DNA from 2 places in the Salinispora sp. CH2A1_6 genome. Region 1 is predicted to be linked to the other one. Evidence: riboswitches for the same ligand, from Rfam matches in the RefSeq annotation. Region 1 holds a riboswitch; the other holds the start of a gene.
What was found. A riboswitch is a leader RNA that binds a small molecule or an ion and turns the genes downstream of it on or off. The one in region 1 is predicted to bind cyclic di-AMP.
Positions count from the first base shown of each region.

Region 2: it holds a riboswitch for cyclic di-AMP, as region 1 does, so the genes downstream of both, AC1UKG_RS08985 (coiled-coil domain-containing protein) here and AC1UKG_RS20015 (C39 family peptidase) in region 1, are expected to answer to the same signal.

Region 1 covers NZ_JBXEDG010000013.1:447,679-463,213, forward strand. Annotated here, with positions in the region: gene AC1UKG_RS19995 (hypothetical protein) at 1-149, opposite strand, end outside; gene AC1UKG_RS20000 (DNA topoisomerase IV subunit B) at 603-2,660, shown strand; gene AC1UKG_RS20005 (DNA topoisomerase IV subunit A) at 2,732-5,215, shown strand; partial or broken gene AC1UKG_RS20010 (spore coat protein) at 5,217-5,476, opposite strand; cyclic di-AMP (ydaO/yuaA leader) riboswitch at 6,163-6,296, shown strand; gene AC1UKG_RS20015 (C39 family peptidase) at 6,521-7,357, shown strand; gene AC1UKG_RS20020 (CDP-glycerol glycerophosphotransferase family protein) at 7,427-9,121, opposite strand; gene AC1UKG_RS20025 (bifunctional cytidylyltransferase/SDR family oxidoreductase) at 9,111-10,658, opposite strand; gene AC1UKG_RS20030 (ABC transporter ATP-binding protein) at 10,805-11,620, opposite strand; gene AC1UKG_RS20035 (ABC transporter permease) at 11,613-12,512, opposite strand; gene AC1UKG_RS20040 (TetR/AcrR family transcriptional regulator) at 12,669-13,340, shown strand; gene AC1UKG_RS20045 (DegT/DnrJ/EryC1/StrS aminotransferase family protein) at 13,439-14,548, shown strand; gene AC1UKG_RS20050 (Gfo/Idh/MocA family protein) at 14,545-15,535, shown strand, end outside.
Region 2 covers NZ_JBXEDG010000003.1:859,130-874,664, reverse strand. Annotated here, with positions in the region: gene AC1UKG_RS08995 (cation diffusion facilitator family transporter) at 1-477, shown strand, start outside; gene AC1UKG_RS08990 (IS701 family transposase) at 753-1,994, shown strand; cyclic di-AMP (ydaO/yuaA leader) riboswitch at 2,011-2,135, shown strand; gene AC1UKG_RS08985 (coiled-coil domain-containing protein) at 2,151-3,224, shown strand; gene AC1UKG_RS08980 (STAS domain-containing protein) at 3,298-3,660, opposite strand; gene AC1UKG_RS08975 (thioredoxin domain-containing protein) at 4,212-4,760, shown strand; gene AC1UKG_RS08970 (winged helix-turn-helix domain-containing protein) at 4,865-7,732, opposite strand; gene AC1UKG_RS08965 (hypothetical protein) at 7,936-8,319, shown strand; gene AC1UKG_RS08960 (alcohol dehydrogenase catalytic domain-containing protein) at 8,316-9,488, shown strand; gene AC1UKG_RS08955 (saccharopine dehydrogenase NADP-binding domain-containing protein) at 9,514-10,683, shown strand; gene serS (serine--tRNA ligase) at 10,780-12,063, shown strand; partial or broken gene AC1UKG_RS08945 (zinc-binding dehydrogenase) at 12,083-12,235, shown strand; gene AC1UKG_RS08940 (right-handed parallel beta-helix repeat-containing protein) at 12,298-13,689, opposite strand; gene AC1UKG_RS08935 (hypothetical protein) at 14,097-14,231, shown strand; gene AC1UKG_RS08930 (site-2 protease family protein) at 14,303-15,448, shown strand.

The DNA of each region.
Region 1 (15,535 bases):
TCTCCGAGCGCTACGGCAGCGGTGGGTGGTGCGCCGGCCGGAGCGGTGAGCGGTGTCTCGGCCAGAGCCGGCGATATGACTGTCGCAGAGAATGTGGTCGTGGCGACGGCGATGCCGACGGCCAGGACGATACGACCCAATCTGGACATGTGATGATCACCCCTATCGAGATATGGAAGATCGACTGGAAGTGATCAAATCAGCCATCGATAACAGTGTCAATACTCACTAGTAACAAATCTCACGGCCGTGGGTTTTGTGGTGAAAAATATTCGTCGATCTCGTGGTGATGGGGGTGCTTGGCCGGGCCGGGCCGCTCCCGATGGGAGCGACCGGACGCGCCTGCGCGCCCGGGGCAGGATGCCGGCCCGCTCGGGGCCCACGGGTGTCGGCTCCGGCGTCGCCGCACTCGGGGACGCCTGTCGCCTGGGTCACGGCCGGAATCGTTGGACGGCCCCGACCCGTTACTCCGGTTGTGGCCGGGCGAACGGGCCCAGCGGGGCCCGTCGGGGCCTACGGCTAGGCTCGCTGCGGCGTGCCGCACCGGCCCATACCTGTCGTGCGTGGCACCATACCCGCCGAGACCTGGGGAGTACGACCAGTTGACCGCAGAGCCTGAGACCCTGTATGAGGCCGACGACCTCACGCATCTCGAGGGACTGGACGCTGTCCGTAAGCGTCCGGGGATGTACATCGGCTCGACGGACAGCCGTGGCGTGGGTCACCTTGTCAACGAGATCCTCGACAACTCCACCGATGAGGGGGTCGCCGGTCACGCGACCTCCATCGAGGTGACGCTGCACGCCGACGGATCGGTGCAGGTGGACGACGACGGCCGCGGCATCCCCACCGACGTGCACGCGAAGTCCGGAATATCGGGGGTCGAGCTGGTGCTCACCCGGCTGCACGCCGGCGGCAAGTTCGGCGGCTCCGGCTACAAGACCTCCGGCGGCCTGCACGGTGTCGGTGCATCGGCGGTCAACGCCCTCTCGCGCCGGTTCGACGTGACGGTCCGTCGCGGCGGCAAGATCCACACGATGTCGTTCCGGCACGGGGTGCCGGGCGCGTTCGGCGGCGACGGGCCGCAGGCGCCCTTCACGGCCGGCCCGGGCCTGCAGGTGATCGGTGCGGCGAAGCGTCAGCAGCGCACCGGCACCTCGATCCGCTACTGGTACGACCCGCGCTACTTCGAGGTCGGCGCCGCGCTGGACGCCGATGCCGTACGGATGAAGTTGCGCAACACCGCCTTCCTGGTCCCCGGGGTCAGCTACCTGCTGCGGGACCACACCGGAGCGGAGCCGGTGGAGGAGCGGTTCCACTACCCCAACGGTCTGACCGACATGGTGGACTTCCTCGCCCCGGCCGGTGACCGCCCGGTCTCCGGTACCCTGCTGGTCCGCGGCGAAGGGGCGTACCGGGAGAACGCCGCCGACGCCAACGGCGTGATGCAGTCCAACGTGCCGCGTCGCGCCGAGGTGGAGGTGGCCTTCCGGTGGGGCACCGGGTACGAGCGGACCGTGGAGTGCTTTACCAACACCATCCGCAATGCGCACGGCGGCACCCACCGCAAGGGCTTCGAGCGGGCCCTGACGCGGACCCTCGCCGAGGCGATCCGAAACACCCGCGGCCTGCTCAAGGCCAAGGAGGATCCGCCCACGCTGGACGACATCCTCGAGGGCCTGACCGCGGTCGTGCACGTGCGCGTCCCGGAGCCGCAGTTCACCTCCCAGACCAAGGACGAGCTCTCCACCGCCGGTATCACCAAGGTTCTCCAGCGCCTGGTCGAGCAACACCTCAAGGCCTGGCTGGAGGAGCGCAAGACCAAGACCGAGGCACGGACGGTCCTCCAGAAGATCGCCGATGCCGCCCGGGTCCGGCTGACCCAGAAGCAGCAGAAGGAGGCGGCGCGGCGCAAGACCGCCCTGGAGGGCGCGTCGATGCCGGCGAAGCTGGTCGACTGCCGGTCCACCGGGGTGGAGCGCAGCGAGATGTTCATCGTCGAGGGGGACAGCGCCCTCGGCACGGCGCGGTTGGCCCGCTCGTCGGAGTACCAGGCGTTGCTACCGATCCGCGGCAAGATCCTCAACGTGCAGAAGGCGAACCTGCAGCAGGTCCTGGACAACGCCGAGTGCGCGGCGATCGTGCAGGTGTTGGGGGCCGGGTCGGGGCGCACCTTCGACCTCGCCGCCGTGCGCTACGGCCGGGTTCTGATCATGGCCGACGCCGACGTGGACGGCGCGCACATCAGGACGCTGCTGATCACGCTCTTCGCCCGGTACATGCGACCGTTGATCGAGGCTGGCCGGCTGTACGCGGCGATGCCGCCCCTACACAAGATCACCACAAAGGGGCGCAAGCCGCAGACCATCTACACCTACACCCAGGAGGAGATGGAGGCGACCGTCCGGCGGCTGGAGCAGTCGGGCAAGCAGATCGTCACTCCGATCCCGCGGTTCAAGGGTCTGGGTGAGATGGACGCCGACGAGTTGTGGGAGACCACGATGAACCCCGCCGGCCGGGCGGTCCGTCGGATCACCCTCGAGGATGCCGAGGAAGCCGAACGGATCCTGGAACTGCTGATGGGGGAGAAGGTGGAGCCCCGCCGGAACTGGCTGATCGCCTCCGCCGACCGGGTTGACCGTGAGGCGATCGACGCATGAGACCCGGACCGGCCGCGGTTCGCGCGGGCACCGGCACGAGCACGGAAACAGTCCGAGGGGAAAGCTGAGTCATGGCACGCCGCAAGGGCCCGAAGGTCGACCTGTCCGCGTTCGACCAGGCGGGCGCTCGGGTTTTCGACAATCCGCTGGTCACCGAGGTCTCCGACTCCTACCTGGAGTACGCCTTCTCGGTCATCCACTCCCGCGCCCTGCCAGATGCCCGAGACGGGCTCAAGCCGGTGCACCGGCGCATCCTCTGGTCGATGTACGAGTCCGGCCACCGCCCGGACCGGGGGCACGTCAAGTCCGCCCGTGTGGTCGGCGACGTGATGGGCAAGTACCACCCCCACAGCGACGTGGCGATCTATGACGCGTTGGTCCGGCTGGCGCAGGACTTCTCCCTGAACGCACCCCTGATCGACGGGCACGGCAACTTCGGCAGCCCCGACGACGGGCCGGCCGCGGCCCGCTACACCGAGGCCCGGATGTCGCGGGAGGCGATGCTGCTCGTCGGTGAGCTGGGCGAGGAGACGGTCGACCTGGGGCCGAACTACGACGGTTCGTTGACCCAGCCCACCGTGCTGCCGGCCGCCTTCCCGAACCTGCTGGTCAACGGTGCCTCGGGGATCGCGGTCGGGATGGCGACCAACATGATCCCGCACAACCTGGGTGAGGTGGTCTCCGCCGCCCGCTGGCTGATCAACCACCCGGACGCGACGCTGGACAAGCTGATGGAGTTCGTGCCGGGGCCGGACCTGCCGACCGGTGGGCTGCTGCTCGGCCTGGACGAGGTACGGCGGGCCTACGAGACCGGCCGCGGCGTGGTGCGGATGCGCGCCAAGGTGGAGATCGGCCCGATCGAGGGCAGCCGCGGCCGGCAGGCGATCACCGTCGTCGAACTGCCCTACGGCATCGGCGCCGAGAAGGTCATCGCCGCCGTCACCAACGAGGTCACGAAGACCAAGCGGCTCACCGGGATCGCCGACGTCAAGGACCTCACCGACCGGGAGAACGGCACCCGGCTGGTCATCGAGTGCAAGGTCGGGGTGAATCCACAGGTCCTTCTCGCCGACCTCTACCGGCTGACCCCGCTGGAGCAGTCGTTCGGCGTCAACAACCTGGTGCTGGTGGACGGGCAGCCGCAGACCCTGGGGCTGAAGGCCCTACTGGAGGTCTTCCTGGCCCACCGGTACGAGGTGGTGACCCGACGCAGCGCATACCGGAAGCGTCGGCGGGAGGAACGGCTACACCTGGTGGATGGGCTGCTGGTCGCGCTGCTCGACATCGACCAGGTGGTCACGCTGATTCGGGGCAGCGAGGACGCGCAGGCCGCGAAGGACGCTCTCATGCGGCGCTTCGGGCTCTCCGAGATCCAGGCGACCTACATCCTCGACACACCGCTGCGCCGGCTCACCAAGTACGACCGGTTGGAGTTGGAGGCCGAGCAGGAGAAGCTGCGCGGCGAGATCGCCGAGCTGTCCCGGCTCCTGGACGACCCGAAGATCCTGCGGAAGGTCGTCTCCGGCGAACTGGGCGCGGTGGTGAAGCAGTTCGCCGCGCCGCGCCGCACCACCCTGGTGGACGGGGATCTGAAGGAGGTGCTCGCCGCGTCGGTGCCGGCCGGCCCACTGGAGGTCGCCGACGACCCCTGCCAGGTGATTCTCTCCTCAACCGGGCTGGTCGCCCGGACCGCCGCCGAGTCGGAGGAGGCGGTCGAGGGGCATCGCCGGCATGGCCGGGTCCGGCACGACGCGGTACGCGCCGTCGCCCACTCCACGGCCCGCGGCAAAGTTCTGCTGGTCACCAGCGGCGGCCGGGCATTCAAGGTGGACGTGCTGCCGCTGCCGGTGCTCCCCGAGCAGTCCGGCACGGTCTCCCTGCGCGGTGGGATGTCCGCGGCCGAGTTGGTGCCGCTGGCACCGGGGGAGACGGTGGTGGGGATCGCGCCGCTGGGCGCGTCCGCGGAGGGGTCGCCAGGGCTGGCTCTCGGCACCCGACAGGGCATGGTGAAGGTCGCCGCTCCGGATTGGCCGGTGCGCGCCGACGAGTTCGAAGTGATCAGCCTCCGGGATGGGGACGAGGTGGTCGGGGCGACCTGGCTGACCGACGGAGCTGAGAGCCTCGCCTTCGTCACCTCGGAGGCGTCGCTGCTGCGCTACCCGGCGGGGTCGGTCCGTCCGCAGGGACTGCGTGGCGGTGGCGTCGCCGGAATCAGCCTCCCCGATGCCGCACGGGTGGTGTACTTCGGCGCGGTCCGCACCGACGATCCCGCCCACGGTGAGCCGATGGTGGTCACCTCGACCGGCGCCACGGTGAAGGTGACACCGTTCGCGGCCTATCCGGCGAAGGGGCGGGCGACCAGCGGCGTACGTTCCCAGCGTTTCCTCAAGGGGGATACCGAGGTGGCCGTCGCCTGGGTCGGTCCGCGCCCGGTTGGTGCGACGGTGAATGGTGAGCCGGTGGAACTGCCCGCGGCTGATCCGCGTCGCGACGGCAGCGGCTTCGCTGTGCTGCTCGGCCCCGCCGTGATCGGCCATCAGATCGACCGCGACTGACCTACCGCTGGCCGCCGGGGACGGGCGTTGCGACAAGTGCTTGGACGCTCCTGCCGGCGGCTGACCTGACCCGGTCAGCACCAGCCACGCGGGCCTGTCCTCGTTCTTCCACCAACGGCCAGGCACAGCGGCGAGTTCGGCCCGGTGTTCTGCGGAGGTGAGCAGCTTGCCCAGGGTCCGGACGGCGTTGGTGCGGGCGGAGTTCCCGGCCGGTCCGGTGACGGTCAGCGCGGTCAGCTCGCCGAGCCCGGCCGCGATGCCCTCGGATCACTCGCCTGGGTCACCAGGTCGCCGGCCCGCACATCGGCGACCACCTGTAGGGACGACTCCGTCGACACCACTTGGCGTGTTTGGCCATCAATGTTCCGTTCATAGCGTCGAACGACCCGGACCCCCATCGGCGGACCACCTTGTTTCAGACGGTGTGCTGGTCTCGCAGGAGTTCAGGGCGCTCGGTAAGCCGGATGCAACCGTCCCCCCGGTAGTAGTGGGCTCCCGGCGCCGACCGGATCGGTGCCGCCCCGATGGGGTCGCCCGGCTGCCGCGGTGCGCGACAGCACCGTCGCTGCCGGGGTTCTCAGTTTCTCGATGGCTTCCTGCGGAGTGTCCAGTGGCGGGATTCGGGGCGAAGCTACAGCCGGCACTGTTGTAGCTTGCTGCCTGAACGTAGTCGATTTCTATGAGGCTGCTCATAGTCCGGTCGAACCGGTCAAGCAGCGCAGACTGTTCGATTAACCAAGCGTGTCGGTAGCAAATTTCGGCGAGCCGTCCCGTTCCTGGTCAGGCGTACCGTGACCGCCTACCGTCCCATTGGTTCAGGGCCGGGAGCGCTGTCCGAAAATTTTGCCATGATCGATGTTTTAGCAGGTCAGGGTGGGTTGGCGGGGGTGTGGTTGGCCAGTAGTGTCGGCGCGTCCGGTGCGGTTGACGATCGCAAAAGGCGACGCCGTGCCGACCCGCTCAATTGCCGACAGGCAAACCGGGGACCCGTTCTATCTGGGGTGAATCCGCGAGTTTGCGGTAGGGCGAACTTCCCGTCCGAATCCGTCAGCTAACCCGGTCAGCGGTATTGGAAGGAGTCCCGTTTCCGTGCAGCGTTATTTCGCCCAGCGGGCGTTCCGCCGCCTCCACGGCGCTGCGGGGTCCGCGTCCGTCCGGCCCGCCGCCGGGCGCTGATCTATCCCGCATAGCCCGGCACTGAGGCCGGGCGTAGTCCCCCCGTGGCCACCGGCGCGCGAATTCCGGCTTCGTGCGGCCATCTCTGCTGCCCGCCAACGGCGCGGTGCGCCACAGCCCCGACCGCCTGTGGAGGATCCCGTGAAACATCGCCTTAAACGACAGCTCCGCCGTCTGACCACGGAGCGCCCATACCAGCTGGCCGCCGCCTCGGCTGCCGTGCTCGTGGTGACCACTGGTGCCGGCGCCCTCGCCGTCGGCAGCGACGAGGGCTCCACCTCGCCGCAGCCGGCTTCCGCCGTCTCCGCGGCCGGCGACGTCGCCGACCCGAGCCCCGAGGCGGTCGCGGTCAACGCCGCGCCGTCGAGTGCCGCGCCGTCGAGTGCTGAGTCGTTCAGTGCCGCACCGTCGAGCGCGGCGGACCCGGACCTGACCAAGGAGGCGGCACCGGAGCCACCGACTTCCAAGGTGCTGGAGTACGACTACCAGGCGCAGATCAACTTCTACTACTGCGGCCCGGCTGCCGTCCGGAACGCCCTCAGCGCCACCGGCATCGAGCGGACACAGAACGAACTCGCTGGCCCGCTCGGTACCGACCAGTTCGGCACCGACTCGGCCGAGGACACCACGCGGGTGCTCAACGCCGAGGTGGAGGGCGCGCCCTACCAGACTCGGATGATCTCCGGCGGCTCGGCCACCCCGGCGCAGATGGACCAGCTCCAGGCCGACGTGGTCGAGGCCATCACTGATGACCGGAGCGTGGTGGTGAACGTCGCCGGTTCCGCCACCGACACCGCCGGGGGGTGGCACTCCTTCCCGGGCGGCCACTACGTCGCCGTGGTCGGATACGACGATGATGGTCGTCTGGTGCAGATCGCTGACTCGGCGAACCCCGCCACCAGCTCTTACTGGATGACCACGATCGCCCTGGCGGACTGGGCCGCGACGCGCGGCTACTCCGCCTGACCGACAGTTTTGTCGCCCGGGCGTCGGTCCCCACCACGGGGACCGACGCCCGTCGTCGTATCTGCGCGGTCAGCCGGTGGGGGAGACCGCCGTCCCGGCGGCGCGTGGCGTCGGAACGCCGCCGCCGGAATCGAGTTCCCGCCGAGCGGCGGCGAGGAAGCCCTCGGCGTACGACTCGGCGGGGAAGTCACCGAGGTAGCGGGTCCGGGTGGCCCACCGGGTCTCGGCCAGCGGGTCGTCCCCGAGGAGCCGGTCCAGCACCTCGCCGCTGTTGGACATGTCGTGCCGCAGCACATAGCCGGAGGCGGCGAGCGGGAAGTCCGCCGGGAACCGGTCGCGCAGGTCCAGCATGTCCGTCACCGCGTACGGCTTGCCGGAGTAGAGGTAGTCGGAGATGACCCCCGACACGTCGGAGACGAGCGCGTCGGAGCGGTTGACGCAGTCGGTCAGGGTCAGCTCACGGCTGGCCGCTGCCCCGAAGACGTGGCCCCGTCCGGTCCGCCCACGGTCGGCGGCGAGTAGCTCGTGGAGCCGGGCCAGCTGTCGGGCCGAGGTTGGGTTCTGCGTGGTGTAGGGATGGGCTCGCAGGATCACCGTCGCACCCCGGGCAAGCAGGTCCCGCAGCACTGTCTCGGCCGCCGGCAGCGAGCAGTAGTTGGCGTCCGCGTGATGCCCGGTCCAGGTCGGGGTGTAGAGGACGGTCGGCGCGGCGGCGGTCACCGCCCCACGGCGTACCTCGATCCCCTCCACCTGAGGGCGGCCAACCAGGACGAACTTCTCCGCCGGTAGGTGCACGCCGGCCCGGGCGTACCGGTCGACCGCCGCCTGACCTGCGACGAAGATCCGGTCGAAGATCCCCGACATCGGGTTGGCGCTGGGGGCCTTGTCACTGTCGCCGTGGTGTAGCTGCACGTGGGTGAGCTGGGTGAAGCGGACGCAGTGGCCGTTCTTCGCGCCGTGGTTGACGTAGAAGGCGACCCGCAGGCTCGGCACGAGCGCCTCGTCCATCGCGGGCAGCGTGGGGCAGTACGCGACCGGGGCATCAGTGGCCGCCGCGACGGTCGGCAGCAACTCCGGCTCGCGCAGCATGACCAGGAACGGCCGACCGAGCCGCTTTAGGTACGGCAGCCACATCGTCACCTGGTACTCGGAGCCGGGGGGCGCGGAGAAGTACAGCAGGAACTCGGGCCGGTGCCGGCGCAGCGCCCGGCCCACCGGTCCCCCCTCGGCGGCCGGACGGAAACGCCGTCGGGCCAGGTCCAGCGCCCCCGCGCCGGCGGCCGAAGCGACCAGCAGGGCGGCGGCCAGCGCCACCCAGGCCGGCAGGGGCACCGCGGCCGCGCTGGCGACCACGGCGAGCAGCACGAGCAGGACGGTCGGCAGTTCGGCGGCGAGCACGGGCGACCAGTCGCGTACCGGCAGGTTCGCGGTGCGGATCTCCCGGTCGGCTGCGGTCCGCAGCGGTCCGACCAGTAGGACCAGCCCGAGTAGGATCAGCGCCGTCGCGGCCAGCGCGGGGTCGAAGCCGGTGTCGAGGCGACGGGCGTACCCGATCAGGACCCCCGCCGCGAGCAGCGTGGTCTCGGCCACGCTGTCGGCCTGCGGTCGAACCCGCCGTTGCCAGCCGGTGGCCGCGAGCGCGGCGACTGCCAGTCCGAGACCCCAGCCGGTCGCACCGGTCAAGGCGAGCACGACGAAGGCCAGCACGGCCAGGCCGGCGGAGAGGCCCTGGGCGATCAGCTTCCGGACCAGGTCACCGCGCACCGTGGCCCGCCTCCGTCGGCTCCGCACGGTGGCCGGCCTCCGTCGGCTCCGCGGGGTGCTCCTCGCGCTCCCGCCCGACCTGCACCGGCAGGACAGCCGGCAACTCCGTCTCTTCGTCGTCTGCACGGCGGACGTCGATCACCTGACCGGTGAGCCCGGAGAGCAGCACGTCCAGCGAGGCCCGGGCCACCGCCGCCGCGGTGAGTAGGGTGTGCGCCGGTTCTGGGCCGAACGCCCGAGTACGCATCGGCGTGGCGGTGCGCTCCGGGTTGACGCAGTTGACCCGGACGTCGGCCTCGGCCCACTCGTCGGCGAGGGCCTGGGTGAGGTTCACCAGCGCTGCCTTGGTGGCCGAGTACAGCGCGTACCGGGCTCGGCCCCGCGTATACGAGCTGGAGGTGTACAGCAGCAGCTGACCCTGGGTTCGTCGAAGGTACGGTAGGGCCGCGCGGGCTACCGTCACCGGGCCGACGAAGTTCACCTGGAGCAGTTGGTCGACGGTGCCGGCGTCCATGTCGGCGAGCATGCCCTTCTCCAACAGCCCGGCGGTGACGACCACATGGTCGATCCGGCCGGTTGCGGCGAAGGCGGTCTGGAGTGCGGCCGCTACGTCCTCGGCTCGCTCCACGTGGGTGCCGGTGCTCGAGCGGCTGACCGGGAAGACCCGGGCGCCGTAGCGCCGAGCCAGCTCGGTCAGCTCCTGGCCGATGCCGTGGCTGCCGCCGAAGACGACGATCGTGCGGCCGGCCAGCTCCTCGGTGTAGGCCCGGTGGTCGGCCAGCCGGTGCGCCTTGGCAGCGGCGAGCTGGAACAGCTTGTCCGCCAGGTGCACGTCCAGCGGGTGGGTGACCTTGATGTTCTCGTCGGTGCCGTCGATCACCTTGATCGGCGTGGCGGGTAGATAGCGCAGCACCACGCCGCAGTCGTCGGTCGCGGCGAAGTCTGGGTCACCCGCCGCTTCCTGGTATGCCGCCCGGATGGTGCCGGAGCGGAACGCCTGGGGGGTCTGGCCCCGGCGTAGTCGGGAGCGGACTGGGATGTCGGTGATGCAGTCGTCCTCGTCCACCTGGATGATCGTGTCCGCAGACGGGATGGCCACGTCAACCGCCGAGTATGTCCAGAGCGCGTTCACGCACTCCCGGATGATTCGCCCGCTGATCAGTGGACGTACCGCGTCGTGGAAGAGGATGTTGCAGTCGCCGGGACCGATCACGTCCAGCGCGAGGCGGGTGGTGGCGTTGCGGGTCTGCCCGCCCTCGACGATGGCCGAGACCTTACCGAATCCAGCCCGCCGAACGATCCGTTCGACATCCGGGATGTGCCCGGCCGCCATCAGCACGATGATCTCGTCAATCTCGGGCGCGGACTCGAAGACGGCGAGGGTGTGCTCGATGATTGGTTTGCCGGCGACCTTGAGTAGCTGTTTGGGGATGCCGAGGCCGAGCCGGGTGCCGGTACCACCGGCCAGGATCACCGCGACGGTCCGGGTGGGCCGCCATGGGCAGTGGTCCGGCGCGGTGGCTGGATGCTGGGTCATGCGGGCCCTCACTGCGGTTACGGACTTCGTCTGGGATTTGTGGTATCGCCTACCCCGGTCGGGGTTGGGAGATCACCCTCCCGGGCTCGGTGACCTGTGTGGCCCGGAAGGTGCGACCCCGGTCCCTGCCGGTGGCGTGGGGCGGCCTACTTGGTGTTTGTGAACTCCTCGTACTGCGCGACGACCTCGCTAGTCGGCCCGTCCGCGCGAATCACGCCGGATTCCAGCCAGATGGTCCGCTCACAGGTTTCGCGGATCGTGCCGATCTGGTGGCTGACGAGGAAGACTGTTCCGGCACCCTCGCGCAGTTCGCGGACGCGCTGCTCGCTGCGTCGGCGGAACCGCCGGTCGCCGGTCGCGAGCGCCTCGTCGATGAGCAGTACGTCGTGGGTCTTCGCAGAAGATATCGCGAAGCGTAGGCGGGCCGACATTCCGGAGGAATACGTGCGCATCGGCAGCGAGGCGAAGTCACCCCGCTCGTTGATGCCGGAGAATTCGATTACTTCGGGCGTCTTCGCGCGCACCTCTTCCGGGGAGAAGCCCATAGCCAGCAGACCGAGAGCTACGTTCCGTTCACCGGAGAGATCGTTGAGTAGGGCGGCATTGACTCCGAGTAGGGAGGGCTGCCCTTGGGCGTAGACGCCGCCCTTGTTGACCGGCAGCAGCCCGGCGATCGTGCGCAGCAGTGTGGACTTGCCCGAACCGTTACTGCCAATGAGGCCGATCGCCTCCCCACGGTATGCGGTGAAGGTGACGCCCTTGACCGCGTGTACCTCACGCAAGGTGGGGGATGGTGTCCGCTTGATCATTCGCCGTAGGGCACCAGCCGCCGAGGTGCCGCCGGCTGGGCCGGCGCCATGAACTCGGTAGATTACGTGCGCATCATCGACGACGACAGTGGGGATACGCCGCCCATCGGTTGTGGTGGTGGTCGAGCGGTCGACGGTTACGGTGTTAGCCACGGCCGTACTCCATTTCGCCACGCCAGAAGTAGATGAAGCCCGCTGTGCCAATCACGACGGCCCAGGCGACGGCCATGATCCAGAGCTGTGGCGCCGGCGAGCTGAGGGGGGAGCCCTCCAGCAGCGCGTGCCGGACCAACTCGATGTAGACCAGTAGGGGGTTTGCATGCACGATGTCGACCAACACCGGGTGGGGCAGGTTTTCGGCGAACCGGTCGACGCTGTAGAGCACGCCCGAACCATACATCCAGGTGCGCAGGATGAACGGCATTAGCTGTTTGAGGTCGGTAACTTTGGCACCCACCCGTGCCATTCCCATTGCCAGGCCGGCATTGAAGATCGATTGGAGGGCCACCGCGGGTATCACCAACAGCCATTCAAGTGTGATCGGCTCGCCGGTGACGATCACGATGCCGACCAACACCACCATTGCGGTGATCAGATGTTGGAGCTGGGTCAGCATTACCGCCAGCGGAAGGCACCCGCGGGGGAAGTGTAACGCTCGTACCAGGCCGAGGTTTCCGCTAATTGCCTGCACGCCGCCGGAGGCGGTGCTGGATGTGAAGTTGAAGACGAATAGCCCAACACAGAGGTACGCGATGAAGTTGTTGATGCCGTCCCGTGTTCCGAGGATGATCCCGAAGATGAAGAAGTAGACGGCCGCGTTGGTCAGTGGGGTTAGCACCTGCCAGACCCGCCCGAGGCGGGCAGTGCTAAACGAAGCTACCAGCTTCGCGGTCGCGTAGGCCGAGACGAAGTGTCGGTAGGACCACAGCTGCCGCATGTACGCGGTCAGCCTGGGCCTGTCCCCGGCGAAGCTCAGGCCGTACCGCGCGGCGAGCTGTGTCTGCGTCAGTTCTGAGTCGGGGTCTGCCACCGCTGTGTGGCGCATGGGTAGGCGCTCCGATCTTCTGGATGTATGCGGGGCGGGCGCGACAAGCGGACGGCTGGCCGAAGTTGGTGGACGGCCCACCCCATCGCTGGACGCAAAGTAGTGCAAGGCTACGCCGCGACGCAACCGTTCCGTCCCTGCGCTACATTGTTCCACGTGGCGACCGAGAGGAAGCGCGCTCCCGCCGGTGCGGCGGTGCTTCGCGACGACATCACCGCGACCATCCGCGATGCTGTCATGCAGGAGCTCGCGGTGGTCGGCTATGCGCGGATGTCGATCGAGGCTGTGGCGCGACGGGCCGGGGTGAGTAAGTCCGCGGTCTACCGGCGTTGGAGTTCGAAGCTGGATCTGGTGTTGGAGATCGTCGAGTCCGTTGCTGGGCAGCGTGTCCAGCTTCCCGACACCGGCAGTCTGCTCGGTGACCTCCGGTTGGCTTGCATGGTCATATGCCGTGCCCTGCGTCACCCGCTGGCGTCTCAGATCATCCCGGACCTGCTGGCGGAGGCGGCGCGCAACCCGCAGATCGGCCAGACGTTGCAGGAGGCGCTGCGCACCTACCAGGAGGTGATGGGTGAGCGTCTGATCAGCCGGGCCGTCGTCCGGGGTGAGCTGCCGGCGGGCGTTGACTACTCGTTCGCCACGGACCTGATCGTCGGGCCGGTGTACTGGCGGCTTGCCGTCGCCCGGACGCCGTTGGAACCCGACGAGGTGTTGCGCCTAACCGAGGGCATCGTTGGTGCTCTGCGGGCCGTCGGCCAGTCCTCCGTCTCCATTCAGAGGGAGGCGTCAATGCAGAGGGAGGCGTCAGTGATCCCTCAGCAACCGTGAGTTTTCCCGGTTGCCCCCGGTGGGCACCGCACGTCCCAACCAACTTCGTACCGGTTAACATCGCGACCGGACGAGCTCCAACCGACAGGAGGAAGCCCATGCCCGGGCCTAATGCAGAGTTCATCCCACCAGCCAGACCAATGATTGGCGAGGCCGAGATCGAGGCGGCGGTTCGGGTGCTGCGCAGCGGCATGGTCGTTCAAGGGCCTGAGGTGGCGTCCTTTGAGCAGGAGTTCGGCGAACTTGTCGCCGGCCGACACTGCGTGGCGGTTAATTCCGGCACATCGGCCCTCCAGCTTGTTCTTATGGCTCTCGGGTTCGGCCCAGGAGACGAGGTCATCGTGCCTTCGTTTTCCTTTGCGGCGTCCGCCAATGCTGTCCGCCTGGTCGGTGCGACGCCGGTCTTCGTAGATATCGAGCCCGGCAGCTTCTGCCTGGACCCCTCGGGCGTCGAGGCGGCGATCACCCCGCGTTCGGTGGCCATCATGCCGGTTCACCTGTATGGGCATCCAGCCGCCATGGACCGCGTTATGGCGATCGCCGAGCGGCACGGGCTAGCTGTTGTTGAGGACGCGGCCCAGGCGCACGGCGCTACTCTCGGCGGTACGCCAGTAGGAGCCTTCGGTACCGCCGGCTGTTTCAGCTTCTACCCAACCAAGAACATGCACTCTCTTGAGGGTGGGATGATCAGCACCGGCGATGCCGACCTCGCCCGTACCCTGCGGCTACTCCGCAACCAGGGCATGGAGCAGCGGTATGCTAACGAGATCGTCGGCGCGAACATGCGGATGACCGACGTGGCTGCGGCGATTGGTCGGGTGCAGTTGCGTCAGCTGGCGGAGTGGACGACGCAACGTCGTGCAAACGCAAAGTTCCTCGATTCGCAGATCTCCAGCATGGTTACTCCACCAGTAGCCGATAGTGCGATGCACGTCTACCACCAGTACACTGTCCGGGTTCGGGGCGACCGGGATCAAGCCCAGAAGCGGCTGAATGAGCTAGGCATTGGAAACGCCGTCTATTATCCCACGCCTATTCACCGGTTGGCGCCGTTCCTGAACGAGGATGGCGAGCCCGGCCCGTGGGACCTGCCGGAAACCGAACGGGCAGCGGCTGAGGTAATTTCGTTGCCGGTGCACCCGTCGCTGAGTCAGGACGACCTCGAGCGGATCGCCGAGGGCGCGAATCTCGCCGGAGGGGCCCGATGAGCGGTAGGCAGCTACGTGCCGGCCTGATCGGTCTGGGTGCGATGGGGCGCAACCACGCCCGGGTGCTCTCTGGCCTGGACGGTGTGGAACTGGTTGGTATTGTCGACCCTGCCGGGGAACCTGCCGTCCCGTTCCGCGCGCCGGTATTCCCCACTATGGACGAGTTACTCGCCCTCGGCATCGACTATGCGGTGGTCGCGTGCCCTACCGCGCTACACGAGCAGATCGGGTCGGAGCTAGCCCGCAACGGCGTCAGTGCTTTGATCGAGAAGCCGTTGGCCCAATCGATCGAGGCGTCGGTCCGGCTGGTAGAGGCCTTTGAATCTGCGGGGTTGGTCGCCGGTGTTGGTCACATTGAGCGGTACAACCCCGCCCTGCAGAGCCTGCGACTCCGGCTGGAGGCCGGAGAGCTGGGCGAGGTCTACCAGGTGGTGACTCGGAGGCAGGGCCCGTTCCCACACCGGATCGCCGATGTCGGCGTGGTGATGGACCTGGCCACCCATGACATTGACCTTACGGGTTGGGTGACCGGTCGGGAATACAGCTCAGTCTCGGCTCGGACGGTTTCTCGCAGCGGCCGGTTGCACGAGGACATGGTTTCGGCGGTCGGGCAGCTATCCGATGGCACAATGGTCAGCCACCTGGTCAACTGGCTGAGCCCGCTCAAGGAACGCTCCACCGTGATCACCGGCGACCGGGGCTGCTATGTCGCCGATACGCTGACCGCCGACCTCACCTTCTACGCTAACGCGGCGATTGACATGGAGTGGGAGGCGCTGCGGACTTTCCGCGGCGTCGCAACTGGCGACATGATTCGTTATGCCATCCCGAAGCGGGAGCCGTTGCTCGTCGAGCACGAGCGCTTCCGGGACGCCGTGGAGGGTAAGGACAGCGATATCGTCACTTTGCGGCAGGGCCTGCGCACCGTCCAGGTCGCCGCTGCGTTGCTCGAGTCGGCGTCCGCGGGGACAACCGTCTCGGTTGCAC
Region 2 (15,535 bases), on a different contig from region 1:
GGCGCAAAGGAGAGCATCAACATCCAGGGCGCCTACCTCGAAGTGTTGGGCGACCTGCTCGGCAGCCTCGGCGTGATCGCGGCGGCACTGGTCATCGCCGGCACCGGCTGGCGATGGGCTGATCCGCTCGTAGCAGTGGCGATCGGCGTGTTCATCCTGCCGCGGACCTGGCGGCTGGGCCGGGCAGCCCTACGCATCCTGGTCCAGGCCGCGCCGGAACACCTCAAGGTCACCGCGGTACATGACCGGCTGGTCGCCGTACCCGGGGTGAACGAGGTGCACGACCTGCACATCTGGACCCTCACCTCCGGCATGGAGGTAACCTCCGCGCACCTCACCGTCGCCCCCGCCGCCGACGTCGGCGCGGTCCTGGGCGCCGCCCGGTCCGCACTGAAGGAGGACTTCCGAATCGAGCACACGACGCTACAGGTCGAATCGGGGCCGGACAGCGGAGACTGCGGGTCCGTCGCGTGGTAGCAATTCGTGCTCAACTGCCGGGTACACCCGCCTCAGGAACACCGGCTAGGCTCTGAGCCGGCCTGCGCCAGGCGGCACCCACCGGTGCCGGCGGGGCCGCTGCCTAATACTCCAGCCGGGGTTGTTGACCTTGACTGAGCTGGGGTTTGATGCGATGCGGGAACGAGGGCAGCCACCGCCGATCATGGACGGTTGTGTGGACTGACCATGATGCAGCGGTGGCTGCCGGATACAGGGTAGACGCCCAGCGGTGGCGGGTGTTGTTCGACGACTTGATGCTGACGGTCGGGCAGCGTTTCCGCAGGCCGGAGCCTCGCCGTCGGGTGCGTGACTTTGTCCGGGGCTTGCTGGCGCCGTTGCCGCGGAAGAACTGCTGGACGATCGCGGAGCATGCCGGTGACACGGGTCCGGACGGGATGCAGGACCTGCTGACCCGGGTGAAGTGGGACGATGCGCAGGTGCGGGCCGATGTCCGCGCCTTCGTCGGCCACCACCTCGGTGATGCCGAGGCTGTGCTGGTCATCGACGAGACGGGCGATCTGAAGAAGGGCCGGCACACCGTCGGCGTCCAGCGGCAATACTCAGGCACCGCCGGGAAGATTGAGAACTGTCAAGTCGCCGTGCACCTCGCCTACGCCACCGACGCTCGTCACGCGATGCTCGACACGGCGCTGTACCTGCCCAAGTCCTGGTGCGACGACGCCGAGCGCCGTACCGAGGCCGGTGTCCCTGAGCAGGTGCGGTTCGCGACCAAGCCGCAGCTGGCGTCTCGGATGATTGCCGCAGCGGTCACCGCCGGGCTGCCATGCCGATGGGTAGCCGGCGACGAGGCCTACGGCAACGATCCGCGCCTGAGCGCACGGCTGCGTCAGTTACGACTGGGCTACGTCCTAGCCGTGGCCTGTTCACATCAGGTGATCACCGGGCTTGGCGTCTCCCGCGTTGACGCCCTCGCCGCCGGTCTTCCTGCCACCGCCTGGCAGCGGGTGTCCGCGGGTCGAGGCGCGAAGGGACACCGCTACTACGACTGGTCCTTCACGGCACTGCCGCACGCCGCCGACACCCACGGCGGGCACCACTGGCTGCTGATCCGCCGCAACCGCCGCACTGGTGAGCTGGCCTTCTACCGCTGCTGGGCACCCGAGGTGGTCCCGCTACGCAGCCTCGTCCTGGTCGCCGGCCGCCGCTGGAAGATCGAAGAGTCGTTCCAAGCCGCAAAGACCGAACTCGGCCTGGACCAGCACCAGAACCGCCGCTGGACGTCCTGGCACCGCTGGACCACCCTGGCGATCCTCGCCCACGCCTTCCTCGCCGCCGCGACCACGCACCGCAGCCGCCCCGACCCGGCCGGGCTGATCGCACTGACCGTCAACGAACTACGCCACCTGTTCAACACCCTGATCATCGAACCCGGCCGCCGCCGCTGCGACCCACTGCTCTGGTCCGTACGCCGACGCCGTCACCAAGCACGAGCCATGACCAGCCACTACACCCGACAAGCCCTCACCGAACCGTGATCACAATCCCCGGCTGGAGTACTAATCACCCGCCAGGGTGAACCGGGGAACCAGGTACCTTGGGGTGCATCCGCGTCAGCGGTAGGGATCTTCCGTCCCGAACCCGTCAGCTAACCCGGTCGGTGGTTGACGGAAGGACATCTGCATATGCCAGCAGTGGCACCCGCACGACACCGCGCCGCCCGAGTGGCGGCCCTGATTATCCTGGCCCTCACCCTCAGTGCCGGCCTCGCCCCGGCCGGCCCCGCGGTAGCCGCCCCCTCCGCCCGCCAGAACGCGGTGACCGACGACCCGGAGGGCGGTACCCCGGCCCTTCGCGCCGAGCTGGAGGCAGCCAGCAAGGGATACCTGGACGCCAAGCGGGCGCTGACCGAGTCGGTGCAGCGGCAGCAGCAACTCGCCGCCCAACTCAAGACCACCAAGGCCGAGCACACCGAGCGCACCAAGCTGGTTGAGCAGATCGCCGACCAGGCCTATCGCACTGGTCCACTGCGCACGGCGTCGGTGCTCCTCGACAACACCTCATCGGCGGACTTCCTGGACCGCGTCGCGGCGCTGGAGGCGGTGGTCGCCAACGAAAACCAGGCCCTCCAGGAGTTGCAGGAGACCCAGGAGCAGATCGCCCAGGACACTCGCGCGGTCGAAGCCGAGATCATCGAACAGCGCAAGCAAGAGGCCCTGATGGCCCAGCGCAAAGAGCAGGCAGAAAAGGCGCTGACGGTCGCCAATGAGCAGGCCCGCGCCGCAGCCGCAGCCGCAGCCGCAGCCGCCAACACCAACACCACCCAGAACTCGGCCCAGGCGGCCCCGGCCCCACGCAACCCGGATGGCTCCTGGCCGGCCGAAACGTGCAGCGTCAATGACCCCACCCCGGCGGACGGTTGCATTACCCCGCGAACGCTGCATGCGCTCAACGAGGCCAAGGCGGCAGGTTTCACCCGCTACGTGTCCTGTTTCCGCTCCGGCAGCTCCGGCGAGCACCCCAAGGGCCGGGCCTGCGACTTCGCCGCTCAGCAGGACGGCTTCGGCAAAGACGCCACCGGCGGCGACCGAACATACGGCAACAACCTGGCGGCGTTCCTGGTGGACAACGCCGACCAGCTCGCGGTGCTCTACGTGATCTGGTATCGACAGATCTGGTTGCCCAGCAGTGGGTGGAAATCGTACAGCGGGGCCGCCGGCGACCCGTCCAGCGACCACACCAACCACGTGCACCTGTCGGTCTACTGACCCGGGTGTTCGGGTCGGGAGCCCTCCGCTGGCGAACAACTCCCGGCCCGAACACCGCCGGGGACAGGCTGGCTCAGGCCCCCGGCAGGACCTCTGGGGCCGCCGCCCCCTCGATGTAGGGCTCGGGGGCGCCGAAAAGGCCGAGTAGACCAGCAACCCAGAGCTGCCGGTGCACAAACCGGCTCGGCTCGGTCATCACCAGCTTCACGCCGCTCACCTCTGCGGTCTGGAAGCCGGCGACCATCGCGCTGATGCCGACAGAGTCGATAAAGGTCACCAGCCGCATGTTCAACTCGATGCGGCGAGGACGGCCTTTCGCCAGGACCTCAGCGACCGCCTCACGTACCTCGTACGCGGTGTCGACATCGATCTCACCACGCGGCGAGATCTCCATGACGCTCCCGGGTAGGACCGCCTTAACGATCGACAGGCTCACGTGAGCACCTCCACTCGCCCACCAACAGGCACCTCATCAGTACGCGGGCCGCGACCGAGAGTATTCCTCCGGCACACTCGGTCGCCACCCCTTGGGATGAGCAATTCTTGGGGTTCGAATGCCAGGCCGCTCTTTTCCGAATATTTCACCCTCCGGTTACGGAGCTGACTTTTAACTGGAACAGCTCCCAACCCGACCATCTCCCATCCGGAACAGCTCACAACCCGAACAGCTCAGAACCCGAACAGTCGTCAACCCGAACAGTTCTCAACCCCCCGAGTCAAGGGCCGGAGTGCCCGAGACCCGAAACAGTCACGGCCCAATGTAGCGGCCCGATGCGACGAAACGCGCAGACCCCGGCCGCCCGGCGTGGTCGCGGGCACGTGGGCCTCGGCCGGCCCACAACCAGCTGGTCGCGCCGGCGCTGCATGCTCGGGAACCATCCGGGCCGGGTGAGCCGCCCTCACCCCGCCACCAGCGACAGTGGGAGGTATGACCGATCCGAACGTGCCGACCTGGTCGGCACGCGGCAACTGTTGGGTGGTGCGGTGATGACGACCCCACACCAGGTCACCCCACTCCTCCGAACCCCGGTGACGGAGGGCGACCACGTCCGGGGAGCGGTGGACGCGCCGGTGACGCTCGTTGAGTACGCGGACTTCCAGTGCCAGTTCTGTGGGGTGGCCTACGCCAATCTCACCGAACTACTCCGCCAGCGGACCGACCTGGTCCGGCTGGTCTACCGACACTTCCCGATCTCCAACCTGCACCCGTACGCGGAGAATGCCGCCCACGCCACCGAGGCGGCCGGCATCCGGGGACGATTCTGGGACATGCACGACTGGTTGTACGAACACCAGGACCAGCTCGACCCGGTGCACCTCTCGCTCGGCGTCGGACAGCTCGGCCTCTCCGCTGCCGAAATCGATGCCGAGACCGAACAGCAGGCCCACGGCGACCGGGTCCGGCGAGACTTCGTCGGCGGCATCCGCAGCGGCGTGGAGGCCACCCCGACCCTGTTCGTCAACGGTGCCCGACACAACGGCGGGTACGAGCTCGCCGACCTGCTGGCCGCGGTTGACGCCGCCTGCCGGGAATGATCGGCGCGCTTCGCCGATGCTGGCCGCCGCCCCGCGGCGGCCAGCAGCAGGTGCAGCTGGGGACCAGGACGGGGACACGATCCGGAAGCGGTCTGGGGCCGTTGTCAGATCAGCCGGAGGTCCCGAGCCCGGCGGACGGCCTCACGGCGGCGGGTAGCGTCGAGTTTGCGGTAGATGTTCCGTACGTGCGTCTTCACGGTATTAATCGACAATGACAGCTCTGCCGCGATTTCCACATTGGAGAGGATGCTCTGGAGATAGCGCAGGATGGTCACCTCCCGCTCGGTCAGCGGCTCGGCCAGCGCAGCCCCGGCAGGCTCGGCCTTTTCGGCCGGCCCCGCCGCCCCGCGCACCAACTCGCTCACCGCCGACCAGTGCGCCGTACCCGTGTCCAGATGGGCTGTTAGCAGGTCCCACACCTCCGAATCGCCGCGCGTGAACGGCCGCCGGACCCCCTCCGCGCCAGCCAGGTCGAGGGCGGCCTCGAGGGTTCGGTGCGCCCGTCGGGTATCCCCCGCCCGCTCGGCCAGCACCGCGTTCAGCACCGCGGCCTCCACCCGTACCAGCAACGGCCAGTCCGCCGCCGCGGCTGCCTGCCAGTCGGGCAGGGCCGCCTCGGCCGTCCGGTCATCTCCGGCCCGCAGCTCCACCCGAGCGAGGCCGACCGCGAGTTCGGGGCCCGCCCCGGCGAGCAGCTCCCGGGCGGTGTCCAGGTCACCCCGCGCCGCGCGCAGGTCGGCCTCGGCAGCCCGCAGCCACCGGTCCAACTCCCCGCGAGGACCCCCCAGCTGCTCCCGGGCAGCGACGAGTAATCGGTACCCGCCCACGAGGTCACCGGCGTCCCGTAACAGGTGGGATCGGCACAGCGCCGCCACCGCCCCGGCGGCGGGCTCCCCGGTCGCCGGCTCCGCCAACGCCAGGTTCGCCGCTGCCTCCTCCCGCTGGTCCCGCAGCAGCGCCACCACGGCCAGCGCCAGGTACGCGAACCCGCAGTCGGTCCGGCAGGACCAGCCCTGGCCGGGCGGGAGGGCCAGCGCGGATTGGGCCCCCGTCTCCGCCTGCCGCAGGTCACCGCGGATCGCGCGCAGCAGCCCCATCCGGCTGGTAGCGGCCAGCTCGGTTCGTACCCATCCGGCGGCCCGGGCGGCCACGGACGCCGCCGCCAGCTGTCGCTCCGCGCGGTCCAGCTCGCCTACGGCGACATCGACCAAGCCGAGCGCGGTGCCCGCCACAGCCCATCCGTCGGCGTCCTCGACGGCGGAGTCCAGTGCCTCGGCGACGGCCGGCGCGGCGGGCCGGCGGTCTTGACCCCCGGATGCCTGCGTTGCCGAGTGGGTGGCGAGCAACCGGGCGGCGGCAGCGCGTACCGCCGGACCGTCGTCGGACCAGCGGACCACCGCGAGCTCCACCGCGGCGACCAACCGGGCGAAGCGCTCCCCGCGGGGCACCGACGCTTCATCGGCCTGGGCACGCTCGCCGCCCCCCACTGTTCCGGCCAGGCGCAGGTACCCCTCGGCGGCCGAGAGGTCCCCCGCGTACGCCCGTTCCGCCGCGCACGCCAGGGCCAGCTCCGGATCCCGCGCCATGGTCTCGGCCGGTGGTGGTGGTGGTGGTGGTGGTGGTGCGACCGCACCCTCCCGGTCGTACGGCGCCAGCTCCGGCCAGGTCGTGCGGAACAGCTCGGTGGCCCCGGCCCAGTCGCCGCCCACGAGCGCGTGCCGCAGGCCGTCGGCGGGCCGCCCGTTGTCGGCGTACCAACCGGCGGCGCGCCGGTGCAGCTCCCGCAGGTCAACGGTGGGCAGCCGGGCCAGCTCGGCACGGAGCAGGTCGGCCAGGAGCGGATGGCAGCGGTACCAGGGGGGACGGCCGTCGTCGTGCCGCAGTACCCCGCCGACGCCGGCCAGCTCGGCCAGCCTCGCCCCGGTGTCCGGGCGGCCGGTCACCGCTTCGGCGAGGCCAGCGCAGACGGCGTCCGCCACCGCCGTGCTCCGCAGCAGCTCCCGGTCGTCCGAATCCAGCCCGCCAAGGACCTCCTCCCGCAGGTAGCCGGCGATGTCCGGCTGGTCGCCGCCGAGCTGCCCCACCCACCGGGCCGGGTCCGGCTGCCCGGGCAGGGCGAGCGCGGCGAACCGAAGCGCCGCCGGCCAACCACCAGTGCGCTCGCGCAGCCGCCGGACCCCCTCCGCCGGAAGGGCCGTGCCGTGTGCGGTCAGCAGGTCGGCGACCTCGTCGCCGGTGAAGGCCAGGTCGTCTGGACCGAGCTCGGTCAGCTCGCCGGCCAGCCGCCACCGGTGCACCGCCAGCGGCACCCCGGCGCGAGCCCCGGCCACCAGACGCAGCCGCTGCTCACAGTGGCGAAGCAGGAACTCCAATCCGGCGATCGCCGCCGGGTCGGTGACCCGGTGCAGGTCGTCCAGGACCAGCAGCACCGGCCGTTCCCGCGCGGCAAGTGCCGCGGCCAGCACCTCCAGCTGGTCGGGACGGGGCGGGCCCTCCCTCGCCGCCGATCGCGGCGGCCCCACCGCGGGTTGCAGCGCCGCCGCCAGGTACGACCAGAGGCGTTCGCCGTCGTCACCAGCCTCCACCGAGACCCAGCCCAGGTCCGGCCGGCCTCGGCCGGCCCCCGACTCGGACAGGTCCGGCTCCCCTGACTCGGACAGGTCCGGCTCCCCCGTCCCAACGCTCGTCGGCGATCCGGCCCGCCCCCCCTCGGCAGCGCGGGTCACCGGCCCGTCCCGGACCGGGTCACCGCTGATGACGGCCTGATACCAGGAGGTGAGCAACGTCGTCTTGCCCCAGCCCGCCGGCGCGGCGACGAGAGTCACCGGTACGGCGGTCCCCTCGTCGAGCCGCCGCAGCAACCGGGGCCGGAGCACCACCGGTCCGGGCAGTGGACCCGGGGCCAGCCGAGACGCCAGTAGTGGCGTGCCCGGTCCCATGGCCGCCGTGGTCTGCCGTCGCTCCTCCGGCATCGGCCCACCCCCATCGGACACGTTCTCCCCAGGCCCTGCGGTTACCCGGCCGGTGGCGGTTCACCCCTTCCGGGGGAACCCGCTTCACCCAGGCTGAGCCGATGCTGGCAGGAGGGCGTCAGACCGGGTGACGAAACTGAGTGACGGACGGACGGGAGGCGCGGGTGAAACACAGCACGAGGCGGGCCGGGACCGCCGCCCAGATGCTGGCGAGACTCGCCGATGCCCGACGGCGGGCCCGCCCGGTTGACCCGCGTCCCGATACCCGGCCGACCGGCGGCTGGGAGGTGGTGACGGTAAACCGGCCAGCCAACGAGGTGCTGCCCGGGGGGCGATGGCCGGAACCGCTTCGCCGACTCGGCCGCGCCGTCGAGGTGGACAGCCGGCCCGCACCTGCGGGCCGGGGTACCGAATTGGCCGCGCGGATCCGTCCTGGTGCGACCCTTCCGGGCCTCGCCGCACACGTGGCCGGCGACCACCCAAACCGGGTGGTACGGGCCGCGTTGCGGCAGGCCAAGCAGCTCACCGAGACCGGCGAGGTGCTCCGCGCCGACCGGTCGCCGACCGACCGGGGGCCGACCGGATGAGGGCGCTGTGCTGGACGGGCACAGACCAGGTCGCGGTCCGGCAGGTGCCTGACCCGGAGCTACGTAACGGCCACGACGCGATCGTGCGAGTACGCCTGAGCGGCACCTGCGGCGGGGACCTGCCGCTCCTGGCCGGTCGGACACCGTACCTGGCCGACGGGGAGGTACTCGGGCACGAGTTCCTGGGCGAGGTCGTCGCGGTGGGGCCGCAGGTACGCCGGCACCGGGTCGGGGACCGGGTGGTGGTCAGCTCCACCGTGGCCTGCGGCTCCTGCTGGCAGTGCCGCTCCGGCGCACCGTGGTGCTGCGACAACGGAAACCCGGCACCGGAGGCGAGCGAGCTGGCATACGGGCAAGCCGTGCCCGGCGCCTTCGGGCGACCCACCGCTGCGGGCGGGTTCGCCGGTGGTCACGCCGAGTACGTCCGCGTCCCGTACGCCGATGTCGGCGCGTACACGATCCCCGACGCGGTCAGCGATGAACGGGCGCTCTTCGCCGCGGACGCCGCCCCCACCGGTTGGCTCGCCGCCGAGTTGGGCGGAGTCCGCCCTGGAGCGGTGGTGGCGGTCTGGGGTGCCGGGGCGGTCGGTCAACTCACCGCCCGTGCGGCCATCCTGCTCGGCGCCGACCGGGTGATAGTCATGGATCCGCAGGAGGACCGGTTGCGGATGGCACGGCGGTACACGGACGCGGAGACGGTCGACCCCGCGCACACGAACGTCCCCGCCGAGCTGCGCGAACGAACCGGCGGGCGGGGGCCGGACATCTGCGTGGAGGCGGTCGGACCGGCCTGGAACGGACGGCCGCGCTCCCTGGCCGAGCGGTTCACCGGCGCGGCGGAGCGCCCCCCGGCGGTCCGCGAGGCGGTGTACGCCTGCCGCAAGGGCGGCACCGTGGTCGTGCTCGGCGAGCTCACCGGGCACGTGGACGCCTTCCCGCTGGAAGCGGTCGGCGCCAAGGGGTTGCGGGTGCGGGGTGTGCGGCAGCACGGGGCCGGGCAGGTACCGACGCTGCTGGAGCGGATGGCGCGCGACGAGTTGCGGACCGAGCACCTGGCCACCCACCGACTGCCGCTGGAGGAGGCGGCACGCGGGTACACGCTGTTCCGGGACCGACGGGACGACTGCGTCCGGGCCGTCTTCAGTCCGGATTTGCCCCCTGCCGGATGAGCACCTCAGGTGGCAGACTCAGCAGATGCCTCCGGAGCGGACGTACGACCTCGTCCTGTTCGGCGCCACCGGCTTCACCGGGAGCCTGACCGCCGAATACCTGGCCCAACACGCGCCACCCGGGCTGCGATGGGCGCTGGCCGGGCGGAACCCGGACAAGCTCGCCGCCGTCCGGAGTCGACTCGCCGCTATCGATTCAACGCTCACCGAGCTACCCTTGCTCACCGCCGATGTCACCGACCCCGCGTCGCTGCGGACGGTGGCCGAGCGCGCCCGGGTGGTCGCCTCCACGGTGGGCCCGTACATCCACCACGGCGAGCCGCTGGTCGCCGCCTGCGCCGCGGCCGGCACTGACTATCTGGACATCACCGGCGAGCCGGAGTTCGTCGACCTGATGTACGCGCGACACCACGAGACGGCGGTACGCACCGGCGCCCGCCTGGTGCACACCTGCGGTTTCGACTCGATCCCGTACGACCTGGGTGTGTGGTTCACGCTCAAGCAGCTCCCGACGGGGGCGCCGATCAGCGTTGACGGCTTCGTCCGGGCTGGAGGGCGCTTCTCCGGCGGCACCTACCACTCGGCCCTGACCGCGTTCTCGCGGACCGGCGAGACGAGCCGGGCCGCCGCGGCCCGGCGGGCGGTCGAGCCGCGGCCGGAGGGCCGGCGGGCCCGGGCGGTGTCCGGGCGGATCGCCCGCTCCCCCGAACTCGGCATGTGGATGGTGCCGCTGCCGACGATCGACCCCCAGGTGGTCCGCCGCTCCGCAGCCGCCCGCCCGGAGTACGGGCCGGATTTCCGCTACCGGCACTTCGCGGCGGTCCGGCGGCTCCCCACCCTGCTCGCCGGGGCCGCCGGGATCGCCGCCGTGACGGTGCTGGTGAAGCTGCCGCCGACCCGGCGCTGGCTGTTCGGTCGGCTCAGCCCCGGGCAGGGCCCGAGCCCCGAACGACGGGCCCGCTCCTGGTTCCAGCTGCAGTTCCTGGCCGCGAGCGGTGGGCAGCAGGTGCGTACCGAGGTGGCGGGCGGTGACCCCGGCTACGACGAGACGGCGAAGATGCTCGCCGAGTCGGCGCTCTGCCTCGCCCTGGACGAGCTGCCAGCGACCACCGGCCAGGTCACCCCGGTCACCGCGATGGGCGATGCCCTGCTCGACCGGCTCCAACGCGCCGGCATCACCTTCCGCGTGCGGTAACCGGAGCCGACGCTGAGGGCAGGCCGGGGGCGGTGGGCCCGCGACGGTAGCATCTGGTGGTCCACCTGATACCCGGACGGAGGCGTACGGAGCAGCATGCTCGACATGGAGTTGATCCGGAAAGATCGCGACGCGGTGGCGTCCGCGCTGGCCAAGCGACTGGACCCGGCGGAGGTGAGCCAGGCGCTGGACGAGCTGTCGCAGCTTGACCAGCAGCGGCGCAGTCTGATCTCCGAGATCGACGGCGAGCGGCAGCGCCGCAAGGCGGAAGCCCGGGCGTACGCGGAGGCCAAGCGGGCCGGCCGCGAGCCGGAGCCGACGGTGGCCGAGGCCGGTCGTCGGCAACTCGCCGAGTTGGAGACCGAACTGGGCGAGGTGCAGGAGCAGCTCCGGGCGCGGATGAGCGAGCTGCCGAACCTGCCCGCTGCAGACGTGGTGCCCGGCGGCAAGGAGGCCAACCGGGTGGTGAAAACCTTCGGCGAGCCACCGGCGATCGAGAAGGTGCGCGACCACGTCGAGCTGAGCCGACTGTTGGGCCTGGTTGACCACGAGCGGGGCGTGAAGCTCGGCGGCTCCGGCTTCTGGATGTATACCGGCCTGGGCGCCCGGCTGGAGTGGGCGCTGGTCAACTGGCTGATCGACCAGAACATCGCGGCCGGCTACGAGTTCCTACTCCCGCCGCACCTGCTGCTGGAGACCGCCGGCTTCGCCGCCGGGCAGTTCCCCAAGTTCTACGACGACGTCTACCACCTGGGCCGGCAGTCCGCCCCCCGCGGTCAGTTCCTGCTGCCGACCGCCGAGACGGCGATCCTCGGGGCGTACCAGAACGAGATCCTGGACACCGCGAAGCTGCCGCTGAAGGTGTTCGCGTACACCCCGTGCTACCGCCGGGAGGCGGCCGGATCGCACTCGGACGAGCGCGGCACCGTGCGCGGTCACCAGTTCAACAAGGTGGAGATCTTCCAATTCGTCCTGCCGGAGCAGGCCGACGCGGCGCTGGAGGCGATGGTCACCCACGCCGAGGGCCTGGTGGAGCGGTTGGGCCTGCACTACCAGCGCAGCCTGCTCGCGGCCGGCGACTCGAGCGCCGCGATGCGCAAGACCCTCGACATCGAGGTCTGGATGCCGAGCACCGGAAAATACAAGGAGGTCTCGTCGGTCTCCTGGGGCGGTGACTACCAGGCCCGGCGGGCGGCGATCCGCTACCGCGAGCCGGGCGGCAAACAGACCCGCTTCGTGCACACGCTGAACGGCTCGGCACTGGCCACCAGCCGCCTCTTCCCGGCGATCCTGGAGCAGTTCCAGCAGCCCGACGGGAGTGTTCTGGTGCCGGAGGTGCTGCGGGACCGCCTCGGCACCGACCGGCTCACCCCGCGCTGAGGCCGCCGGGATCACCGCCGCCGACCACGCCGGGGCGCGGGTGGTAGCCGCCGCTTCCACCGACGCCAAGCTGGCGCTGGCCCGCCAACTGGGCGCGGAGATCGCTGTCGACTACACCCGACCGGACTGGATCGATCAGGTGCGGGAAGCAACAGACGGCGGTGTCGCGCTGGGTGTCATTGCCACGCCTGACGCCCCCGGCGTTTGCCGGGGGCGTCAGCTGTGGTGGATCGGTCAGCCGAAGCAGGTGGGTACGGGGTTGGGGCTGCCGACGCAGTTGGTGGGTCGGTTGTTGATGATGATGACCTTGCCGAAGACGTTGATCACGCCGTTGTTGTAGACGCCGCCGGGTTCGTTCTGGGCGAGGTTGTCGGTGACGCGGACGTCGGTGAGGGTGAGGACGGTGGTCGGGTTGAACGGGTCGAAGAAGATGCCACCCGCGACTTCCCCGGCCTGGTTGCCGGAGACGGTGGTACGGCGCAGGGCCACCACAGGGTCACCGTCTTCTGCGCCAGAGATGTCGATGCCGCCGCCGTTGCCGGTGGTGGCGGTGTTGTAGACGATCTTACTGTCCTCGATGGTGGCGCCGATGTCCTCCACGAGGTAGAGCCCGCCGCCGGAGACGGCGGTGTTGTCGGTGACCTTGACGTGCTGGAGCAGGAGGGATTCGTCGCCGTCGTCGTAGATGCCGCCGCCGAGGCTGCTGGCGGTGTTGCGGGTGATGGTGCTGTGGACGATCTCGGTGAGGTCGCCGTCGCCGTGCACTCCGCCGCCGTTGACCGCGGTGTTGTCGCTGATCACGGCGTGGCTCACGGTCGCGTTTCCGTCGTCGTTGACCAATCCGCCGCCTTCGCCGTCGTCGGCGGTGTTGTGGGTCACTTTCGACTTGCTGATCGAGACAGCGGCGTTGTCGTTGTAGAAGCCGCCGCCGTCGCCGCCGACGGTGTTGCGGGTGATGGTGCTCTTGGTGATCGTGACCTTGCTCCGGTCACTGTAGATTCCGCCACCTTCGCTATTCGCACCGGTGGCGATGTTGTCGCGGACGGTTACCCGTTCGAGGGTCAGGCGGGTGCCTTCGCCGGCCGTGATACCGCCCCCGTTGAGGTCCGTAACCTGTCCGCCGGCGACGGTGAGGTCTTTGAGGGTGAGGTCGCCGCCGGTGACGACCTCGAAGATGCGGAAGTTGTCGGCGGCGGCGGCCCGGATGATGGTGGCGCCCTGGCCGTGGATCGTGATGGGTTGGAAGACCTGCGGCAGTCCGTTGTCGTCCTGGTTGACGGTGAGGGTGTAGGTGCACTTCTCGGCCAGGCGGAGCGTGCCGCCGCCGGCCTGGTTCGCCGCGGTGATCGCGGCGATCAGCGCGTTGGGGTCGCAGGGCACCGGGGTGCCCTTGGCTTTGCCGTCACCGTGTGCATCCCGCTTCCAACCTGGGTTGCCGGCAGCGTTCTTGTCATCTCCCTGGTCACTGTTTGCGGAGCCGCTTCGGTGCTGCTCCGGGCCACCTTTGCCGGGGGCGCTGCTGCCGTCACTCCCGGGGAGGGAGGCTCGGGCAACCGCTCCTGGCGCCTGGGCGAGGCTCATGGATCCGGTGGCGGCCACGGTCGCGAAGCCAGCGAGAGTCGCCACCCCCAGCGTCGTCGCGGTCCGGGTGAGGCGCCGCCGACGGGGCCTTCCCGCTGGGCGTGCTTGGTCCAGCATGTGATCTACCTTCGTGTCGGTCGGTCCGCGCTCCTGGTGAAGCGGTGGGGCGGCCGTCCAGCCGCACAAACAGTTAAAGCCGACGAAACCGAATAATGAGGCTATTTCACCGCAAAATTCCTCATATCGGTACAAGAGTCCGTGGCGCCAACCCCGAGGCCGACCGTCGTCGAGTCGACGACCTATGTCCACTTCGAGCAAGTTTCCAGATTCATATCTCTTTCCGGCGATCGTGCAGCTAGCGTGCGGGTGGCTGCCACCAACACACGTCGATCGCCGAGGAGGCCACCCGGTCCGTCGGCTCTCGTCGCTGACGGGAAGGACACGACACCGCGATGCACCATCAGGACGACGGCGGGGGCATCTTCACCATTGCGGGCGGCACCGTGAATCTGAATACCGCCACCGGCACCGTTGTGGTCAAGAACCGGCCCAACAACTGCGTCAACGTCCCGGGCTGCTCGGGCTGACCTCCCACCGGCCCGCGCCAGCAGCCTTTCGCCTCTGGCATGGGGACAGGGTCCAGGGGTATGACCGGAAGATGAGGGCAAGCTTCCGGCTCGGCCGGGTCGTGGGCGTACCAGTCGGGGTCAACTGGAGTGTCCTGGTCATCTTCCTGGTGATTGCCTGGGCGCTCTCCGCCAACCAGTTCCCCCGCACCTACCCGGATCAGCCGGGGATCGCGTACCTACTCGCCGGCCTCGCCGCCGCCGTGGTCTTCTTCCTTGGCCTGCTCGCCCACGAGGTCTCCCACGCGGTCGTCGCCAAGCGCAACGGGCTCGAGGTCGGCGGCATCACGCTGTGGCTCTTCGGCGGTGTCGCCGAGCTGAAGGGCGAGGCGCCGAACCCGGGCGCAGAGCTGCGTATCGCCGGGGTCGGGCCGCTGGTGAGCCTACTGATCGGCGTCTTCTTCGGCGCCATCGCGGCGGGAGTGGCGATGACCGGGTACGACGGGCTGTGGCTCGGCGCGTTGGCCTGGCTCGCCGGCATCAACGTCCTGCTGGCCGTCTTCAACGTGCTGCCCGCCGCCCCGCTGGACGGCGGACGACTGCTGCGGGCGGCGATCTGGAAGGCCACCGGGGACCGGACCAAGGCCTCGGTGGTGGCCGCCCGGGCCGGCTGGGTCCTCGGGGCGCTCCTGATCGGCCTGGGGTTCTGGCAGTTCTTCGCCGGCGGCGGGTTTGGCGGCCTGTGGCTGATCCTGATCGGTTGGTTCCTGATCGGCGCCGCGACGATGGAGGAGCGACAGGCCCGGATGGGCAGCGCCCTGAGCGGCATCCGGATCGCCGACGTGATGACACCAGAGCCACAGACCGCCGCCGGCGACATGACCGTGGCCGACTTCATCGAACACTACCTCTTCGCCTACCGGTACTCGACGCTGCCGCTGGTCGCCGACGACCGGCCGGTCGGGCTGATCACCCTCGACCGGGTCCGCCGGGTACCCGCCGATCGCCGCTCCACCACCACCCTCGCCGAGGTCGCCTGCCGCACCGACGAGTTGGTGCTCGCCGCTCCGGATGAGTCACTCAACGACCTCCTTCCCCGACTCACCGACTGCGCCGACGGACGGGCGCTCGTGGTGAAGGACGGGCGGCTGGTCGGGATCGTGTCGCCCAGTGACATCAGCCGGGCGGCGCAGCGTGGCAGCATGCGGGAGCAGTTGGCCGGACGGCCGGGTTCCTGACGGATACGGTTACCGCCGACCGGGCGGGGAACTCCCGGTTGATGAGCAGCCACCGTGTTCCGGCGCCACCGACCACGCCGGGCCCCC